DNA from 2 places in the Levilactobacillus namurensis genome. Region 2 is predicted to be linked to the other one. Evidence: predicted binding sites of a transcription regulator. Region 2 holds the regulator's gene; the other holds the start of a gene.
The links. The regulator Rex, encoded in region 2, represses fermentation and respiration genes when NADH is low (regulators of the CRP and FNR family bind a similar motif). The targets are predictions, from matches to a motif close to TTGTGAANTANTTCACAA.
Positions count from the first base shown of each region.

Region 1: a site for Rex is predicted at 1,591-1,608, ahead of RIN67_RS06015 (BMC domain-containing protein). Genes of this name have one in related genera too.

Region 1 is NZ_CP134159.1:1,246,591-1,251,002, reverse strand. It holds gene RIN67_RS06025 (propanediol/glycerol family dehydratase large subunit) at 1-427, opposite strand, end outside; gene pduB (propanediol utilization microcompartment protein PduB) at 444-1,262, opposite strand; gene RIN67_RS06015 (BMC domain-containing protein) at 1,282-1,560, opposite strand; gene RIN67_RS06010 (helix-turn-helix domain-containing protein) at 1,884-2,990, shown strand; gene RIN67_RS06005 (MIP/aquaporin family protein) at 3,094-3,801, opposite strand; gene RIN67_RS06000 (EutP/PduV family microcompartment system protein) at 4,038-4,412, opposite strand, start outside.
Region 2 is NZ_CP134159.1:2,069,293-2,073,704, reverse strand. It holds gene RIN67_RS09960 (ABC-F family ATP-binding cassette domain-containing protein) at 1-1,096, opposite strand, end outside; gene RIN67_RS09955 (redox-sensing transcriptional repressor Rex) at 1,340-1,975, shown strand; gene groES (co-chaperone GroES) at 2,203-2,487, shown strand; gene groL (chaperonin GroEL) at 2,550-4,178, shown strand.

The DNA of each region.
Region 1 (4,412 bases), 820 kb from region 2:
ATTGCGTCGCTGGTGTCCGCCGTGGTCGCATTTTTTGGGTAGCCATAATCATTTCTGCGAAGTTCAACTTACTGATAACTTCTTCGGCCTTCGCTGGTGTCATCGCGGTCGTCAGGGCAATAATGTCGTCCCGACCAACGTTCGGATCACATAGCATATTGGCAATCTTAGTGGAATCCATCGCCATGACCTTTTCGGCATTTTCTAATTTGATCCCGTACTTGGCAATATACAGATCAATCAAATCAAAATCCTTGGCAGGCTTTTGATCCATTTCAGTAACCTTGCCATTCTCAATCTTGATACTTGGCTTAGGGTCATTAGGCCCCATCATGGCAACGAAACCTTCTTCAGGCCATTCTTTGACAAATCCATCTAAATGAATGGGACGTTTTTCAAGTGCTTCAAAGCGTTTTTGACGTTTCAATTAAAGTTCCTCCTCTCTAGCGAATGTAAGACGGAAAATCAGCAACTGGCTTTTCGCCTAACTGCGCTAGTAGCTTCAGCCCAACTTCACGACCAGCAATCACAGCTTGCCGCACCGCACCAGAATCTCCACTAATATGAACCGTACCTTCGTTAGAAAAACTCGTACCATGACTCGGCGAAGCAAACGATAAGACATCGACTCCTGCTGTCTTGATTGCGGTATCGGCCATAACAACCCCGATTCCTGATGGAGCTCCACAAATCAAGCCATAAGCTTTCCCTTCAGGAGCCCCAAATGCCATATGTACAGCACCGGCTGCACGTGCAGTAAATTGAAGTTCCAAGTGTCCCGCAGCAGCATTATAAACATCACCAAAGGTTCGGCTTAAATTGTCCAATGCCACTTGAATGGCAGAACGGACATCAGAGGGATCATACCCTCCAATGAGAATTAGAACACCGTGTCCTGCGCCTCCCTTCGTATCACGGGGCCATTCCACATCAATAACTTCAGTGTTAGTAGCCTTAACAGCTTCATCCATCGCCATAATCTGTGGACCGGCTCCCGTTCGGGAACTTAATACCCCAATAACTGTGAATTTCTTGGAGACATGCAGATGATCCAATAAGATTGCATCCACACTGGGAATACACATTCCAATTGTGTCACCAGTCTGACTAGCTCCCACGAATTCAGGAACTACGCTGGTTGAGTTTAAGAAATTATCCATCATTATTCCTCCCGATGATTGAGAAGATGACGCCGGAAGCGTCATCCCCTGTTGCAGAAGTTCAGTTAAAACCCGATTCATTAACTGTTGTTGCACCATCATCTAGACACCCAAATAACCGTTACTTCTTTTGGGGCAAGATTTTTTCAACATCGGTATGTGGACGTGGGATGACGTAATTCGATAAAACTTCGCCAATATTTTCAGCAGCGGCAACCCCTGCATCTACAGCCGCTTTAACGGCACCAACATCTCCACGAACCATGGTCGTTACTAAGCCATGACCAATTTTTTCTTGACCAATCAGATCAACGTTAGCAGCTTTTACCATTGAATCAGCTGCTTCAATGGCAGGGACGAGACCCTTCGTTTCAATTAAACCGAGTGCTTCTTGTTCCATGACAATACCTCCAGTTATTACCAAGCAATTTAGTTAACTAATCAACAAGCCTAGCTCACTAAATTGCATGGCGGTTTTTGAAAACGTCTTCATTGTATAAAAGCCGGCTATCACTATTTTTAACAATAACCAGATATCTCTGACAATAATTTGTGGTTAGTTATGAGATAGTACTTAAAGTGCGAATATGTACAAGTCGTGCGAAAAAATGCGCTTGATTTCATATTATTATTTAGTTAAACTGTTTCTGTGATAGCGTTTTATTTGCTACGGGGACAATATATTCATCAATAGATTAATTGCTTAGTAGGAGGAAAAATATAATGCTCACTTATTCACCAAAACAAGAAGATTACCGATCCTTAGCCCATTCTTTGGCAACTTTTACCAGCCTGACCCAAATCAAAACGATGTTTTTTGGGTTTGGCGGTATCTTACTCGCTGATGATTTTGTTTACCTCAATACTGAGGCAATTGAGAGTACACTGGTCGATGAAACCTTTGAAAATTATGCCGTCTTCCCCGTTAGTCTCAATCAGCAACTCTGGGGCGCAGTTCTTTGCGAAACAACTGATGTTTCAAAGAAACGACTCTTCTTGTCACAAAGCTACTTGCAAAATATTATGAATGAAATTATCGACACCCCAACTTTAGGAACCGTCAAAGTCTGGGAACCCCTAACTTCCGATCAGGTTAGTCAGATCAACTACCTTCATGACTTCTTTGGTAACCATCAAACCGCCACGATGCCCACCAAGTCCTCTCAGCCAACTCGTGCTATGAAACTCGACCAGTTAGATGATCGGGATGCTGCTAGCCGTAGCATCACTCTAGCCGTTGACTACATTCACCAAAATATTCAACAGTCTCTATCCCTAAACGAAGTGGCTCAAAAAGCATTTTTATCCCCCTCTTACCTAAGTCGCCTTTTTAAAAAGTATCTGCACGTTAACTTTGTAGAATACGTTAACAACCAAAAGGTCGCTCTGGCTCAAGAAAAGTTGGCCCTGTCAACCGATACAATCCAGCAGATTTCTAATCAAATTGGATTCTCTCAAACCAGTTACTTTACAAAGATCTTTAAGCGTAAGACTGGCTTAACCCCTTCAGAATTTCGTCAACGAAATCATACGATTCAAAAAATTTATACCATTCCTAGGAAACTAGACTGGGAAAATAGTGAAAGTGTCTATGACGTCTCCAAGGATTTCTTCAAGTCCAATCACATCAAATACCTTGCAGATTCAACTGACGGAACGACCTACGTCAACCGGATTGGTGACCTAGGAGACACTGACGGCAATCGTGGATGGGTTTACACAGTAGATGGCCAGCAGCCTTTGCAATCCGCTGATGAAACGCCTGCCAACGATAAGTCAGTGATCCAATGGGTCTATACGGATTATTCCCAGGATTCTCAAAATAAATAGCACTAAAAAGATAAGCCAATGGTTGGAAAATTCCGACCATTGGCTTATCTTTTATAATCAATATGTAGACTATATCCCCCATACGTCTACTAATATCGCATTATTACTTCAACAGGACCTGCAGTCCAGCCGCAAGAACGCCCCCGACAATTGGTCCACACATTGGCACCCAGGCGTATTCCCAATGCGTCTTACCCCGGTTAGGTACCGGCAAAACCGAATAAGCTAATCGTGGACCCCAATCACGTGCCGGATTCAACGCAAATCCAGTTGTCGTTCCTAGTGCCATCCCCACAACCGTGATCAAAGTTCCCACGATAAATGGCTTTAAGCCTTGCGTAAAATCTCCTAAGTTCAATAGGATGAAAACAAACGCCCACGTTGCAATTAATTCAGACATAAAGTTTAAAAACGGGCTATAAATTGCAGGTCGAGTAGCAAAAATTCCCACTTGGTTTCCCTCCGACTCACTCTTGCTGGCTTTAAAGTGGGGATAAAAATGAATAATAACAATTGCAGCACCTACAAAAGCACCTAAGAACTGTCCTAATAGATACGGAATCACTTCGCTCCATGGGAAAAACCCAAAAGCAGCAAATCCAATCGTTACAGCTGGATTTAGATGACCATCTGAGCCTAATGCGCCCCCGACATAAACACCCATTGTCACCGCCAATCCCCAAGCTACGGATATGTACGTCCAGTTCGAACCCTGACCATATGTCTTTTTCAAATTAACACTGGCGCAGGTTCCGGCACCTAAAACGATTAAAATTAACGTTCCAAAAAACTCACCAATAAAACCATCCATTGTAAAACACCTGCCTTATCGTTTTATTTATTCAACAGCCTCGATTTTTAGTGTAGCATAGGGATCTATGCCGTTTTTATCTTAAATTAGCCTGACTGAAACAAGTATTTGCTAATTTAAAGGAAAATAGCAGGATAATGTAAGCGCTTTTATATTATTTTGCTTCATCTTTAAAAACCTTAAAAGGGCATCCTCAACGCACATGATACACGTCTGAGACACCCTTAATTAACCGATTATTTCTCTTCTAAATAAGCTTGGAATTCATCCAACTGTAAATCCTTCAAAGCAGATACCTCAAAGATTCGTTGAGCTCCTGCTTCCCTAAGCTGTTTTTCTGCCCACTTTAATTGATCTAGCGTCGTCGCCAAATCAATTTTAGTAACCACCCCTACTACCGGGCGACCAAACATCGTGCTAAAAGCTTCTGGAAAAATTAGACGCTGATCCGTAACACTCTGCAATAGTACCACAACATCCGCATCCATCGCTGTGGTTGCAATATTAGTATACATCCGGCGATGTTCAATAAATTCCCCTGGTGTATCAATAATATTCTTGAAAAACTCTACCGATTGGGTTTTATTATAGTGAATCGTAAGACGATTTAG
Region 2 (4,412 bases):
CATTGGGGCCCACGATGGCGACGGCCTGATGCTTCTTGATGTCGAGGTTGATGGGTTGGCAGAGGACTTGATCACGATACCCCACGGCGGCGTTGACCACGTCGAGCACCACGTTACCGCTTTGCCGTCGGGGTGTGAACCGGAAGCGGGCGACTTTTTCGTCCGCGTCGGGCTTATCGATGCGGTCCATCTTCTCCAATTGTTTCCGCCGGGCCTGGGCCCGCTTGGTGGTGGACGCCCGCACGATGTTGCGGTTCACAAAGTCCTCCAACTTGGAAATCTCGGCTTGCTGCTTATCGTATTCTTTCCACTCTTGGCGTAAGCGTTCCGCTTTTTCGTCGATGAAATGAGAGTAGTTTCCTTGATAGTGGACCAACCCGCCGTGAGCCATATCGTAGACTTCCGTGGCCACGTGGTCGAGGAAGTACCGGTCATGGGAGACAATCAGGATGGCCCCCGGATACCCTTGTAGGTAACCTTCTAACCAAGTCAAGGTCTCAACGTCCAAGTGGTTAGTGGGTTCGTCGAGGATCAGCAGGTCGGGTCGTTCCAGGAGTAGCTTGGCCAAGGCCAGCTGGGTCCGTTGTCCCCCGGACATTTCGGTGATGGGCTTGTCGTAGACGCTTTCGTCGAACTCGAACCCGTGAAGGACCCCACGAATCTCGGCCTGGTAGCCGTACCCGTTCTGGTCGCTAAAGTCTTGTTGTAACTGGTCATAAGTACTGCTGACTTGTTGGAATTTTTCGGGGTCCGCGCTGATGGCGGGGTCACTCATTTCCGCTTCGAGTTCGTGAATTATCCGCTCCATGGCTTGTAGCTTGGCGAACACACTGAGCATCTCGTTCCAGACGGTTTTGGTCGAGTTGATTCCCGCGTTTTGTGCCTGGTAGCCGATGGTGAGGCCGCGCTTCTTGGTAATCTGACCCGCATCCGGTTCGGTTTCCCCGGCAATCATTTTTAATAGTGTCGATTTACCAGCCCCGTTTCGACCGACTAGTGCGATGCGACCGTGTTCCGCGACGTCGAGATTGACGTTTTGGAACAAGACTTCGGCGCCGAACCGACGGGAAACTTGCTGGACCTGTAACAGAATCACAAGATCGACCTCCTTTTAGTGCAGATAGCATGAATTGATACTGTCTATTTTAGCATATTCCCCGACCAGACCGAAATTTCGAAGAAATAGTGAAAAATATTTGCAATTTCTTTCACAAGCCCGGTGGGTATGCTATAATTTGAGGGAAAGTGAATTTCACATGCAAAAAGATTGTGTAAAAGAGTTATCGTTGACGGCGACCTTTCAACGGTAGCTGGCAATGTTGATTAGGAGGGTGTACCTTTGACAGAACAAAAAATTCCGCGGGCGACAGCAAAGCGGTTACCGATTTATTACCGGTACCTGAACATCTTGCTGGACGCGGATAAAACACGAGTATCTTCGACGGAGCTTTCCGAAGCCGTCAAGGTTGACTCGGCAACGATTCGGCGTGATTTTTCGTATTTCGGTGCTTTAGGGAAACGGGGCTATGGTTATGACGTGGAAAGTCTAATCAAGTTCTTCCGGAAGATTTTGAACCAAGACCGGTTGACCAATGTGGCCTTGATTGGGGTCGGGAACCTAGGACACGCCTTATTGAACTTTAACTTCCACCAGGACGGTAACGTCCGGATCAGTGCGGCGTTCGACGTCAATGATAAGATCGCCAACACGATTCAAAGTGGCGTGCCGATTTACCCAATGACGGAACTTCGGACCCAACTGGAAGAGCAACAGATTCAGGTGGCCATCTTGACGGTGCCATCAGAAGTTGCCCAACAGGTCACGGACGAAGCCGTAGCCGGTGGTGTGAAGGGAATCTTGAACTTCACGCCGTTGCGGGTCACGGTGCCCAAGGATGTTCGGGTCCAAAACGTTGACTTGACTAACGAGCTCCAGACGTTGATTTACTTCTTGGAACACTACAATAAAGATTAGACCAGAAGTCGTGGTTCGCGGAGAATCGCGGCTTTTTTGGTACAATCAAAGAGGCCTCATGGGGATGGCAAACCTAGACACCGGGTGGACCAATTAGCACTCTCGAATTAAGTTTGCCAAATTCCTTGATTTTTACTGGGAATAATCATATATTAGATATTGTTGATTAGCACTTATGTTAGTCAAGTGCTAACAGTGCTAAAACCTAGTTCATTGGAGGGATTCAAGTGTTAAAACCATTAGGAGACCGTGTCATTTTAGACCAACCACAAGAAGAAGAAGAAACGGTTGGCGGCATTGTGTTAGCAAGTAACGCACAAGAAAAGCCTCAAACGGCCAACGTTGTTGCAGTTGGTGACGGTCGGGTATTGGACAATGGTGAAAAGGTTGCGCCAAGTGTCAAAGTTGGCGACAAAGTATTGTTCGACAAATATGCCGGTACTGAAGTGAAGTACCAAGACAAGACGTACCTTGTTTTACACGAAAAGGACTTAGTCGCTGTCGTTGACTAAGACTTTCCCACTACTCATCCAGCAACACGATTAAAAATTTTAGTATGAGGTGAACGATTAAAATGGCTAAAGAATTAAAATTTTCTGAAGACGCACGTAGCGCAATGTTAGCCGGTGTCGACAAGTTAGCCGACACGGTTAAGACCACCTTGGGCCCTAAAGGCCGGAACGTTGTTTTGGAACAAAGTTACGGTAACCCAACCATCACGAATGATGGGGTAACGATTGCCAAGTCCATCGAATTGGAAAACCACTTCGAGAACATGGGGGCTAAGTTAGTCTCCGAAGTTGCTTCCAAGACCAACGACATCGCTGGTGACGGGACCACGACTGCCACGGTTCTGACGCAAGCCATCGTGAACGAAGGCATGAAGAACGTCACGGCCGGTGCGAACCCAGTTGGCATTCGTCACGGAATCGAATTGGCAACCAACGCGGCGGTCAAGGCCTTACACAAGATGTCTCACGACGTTAAGACCAAGGACGACATCGCCCAAATCGCTTCTATTTCTTCCGCCAGCAAGGAAACCGGTTCTTTGATTGCTGACGCCATGGAAAAGGTTGGTAACGACGGGGTCATCACGATTGAAGAATCCCGTGGGGTTGATACCAGCCTCGACGTGGTTGAAGGGATGCAATTCGACCGTGGGTACATGTCTCAATACATGGTTACCGACAACGACAAGATGGAAGCTAACCTGGACAACCCTTACATCTTGATCACCGACAAGAAGATTTCTAACATTCAAGACATCTTACCATTACTGCAATCAGTTGTTGAACAAAGCCGTTCATTACTGATCATTGCGGATGACATTACCGGTGAAGCTTTGCCAACGCTGGTTCTGAACAAGATGCGGGGAACCTTCAACGTGGTCGCTGTGAAGGCACCTGGCTTTGGTGACCGTCGTAAGGCCATGTTACAAGATATCGCCGTTCTGACGGGTGGTACGGTCATCACCGATGACTTAGGCTTGAACCTGAAGGACACGACCATCGAACAATTAGGTCAAGCTCAAAAGGTTAACGTGACGAAGGACAACACCACGATCGTTGAAGGTGCTGGTTCTAAGGACCAAATCGCTGACCGGGTAGCTGAAATCAAGGGTCAAATCGCTGACACGACCTCTGAATTCGACCGTGACAAGCTGAAGGAACGTTTGGCGAAGTTAGCCGGCGGTGTTGCTGTGGTTCGGGTCGGTGCTGCAACCGAAACTGAATTGAAGGAACGCAAGTACCGGATCGAAGATGCCTTGAACGCGACCCGTGCGGCCGTTGAAGAAGGCTTCGTTCCTGGTGGTGGAACTGCTTTGATCGACGTCATCAAGGACGTGGCTTCTGTGAAGGCTGATGGGGATGCCCAAACTGGGATCAACATTGTCTTACGGGCCTTAGAAGAACCAGTTCGTCAAATCGCCCAAAACGCTGGGGTCGAAGGTTCCGTTGTGGTTGAACACCTGAAGGGTGAAAAGCCTGGTATCGGCTATAACGCTGCTGATGACAAGTACGAAGACATGGTTGCTGCCGGCATCACCGACCCAACCAAGGTTACCCGTTCTGCTCTGCAAAACGCTGCCTCTGTTTCCGCATTGTTGTTGACTACGGAAGCCGTTGTGGCTGACAAGCCAGACAAGAACGCTGCTGCACCAGCTGCTCCAGCCGGCCAACCCGGTATGGGCGGCATGATGTAAGCCGTATCTCATTAAATTTGAATTTTCAAGAGTCCGGGATTAAGTTCCCGGGCTCTTTTTGTAATTAACGACCACGATACTGTGTTGAAGCATGTAACCCAAGGTAGGAGGTGGCAATCAGCCGCCTTACCGGTTGGGCCTGAAGAGGCTGGAGCGTGGTGGGCACGACTTAGAGCCCTGCCCCCCCAGGTCTTCAAACTCGGCCTTGGGGTAAGCCAGCCCAAAATGCTGACT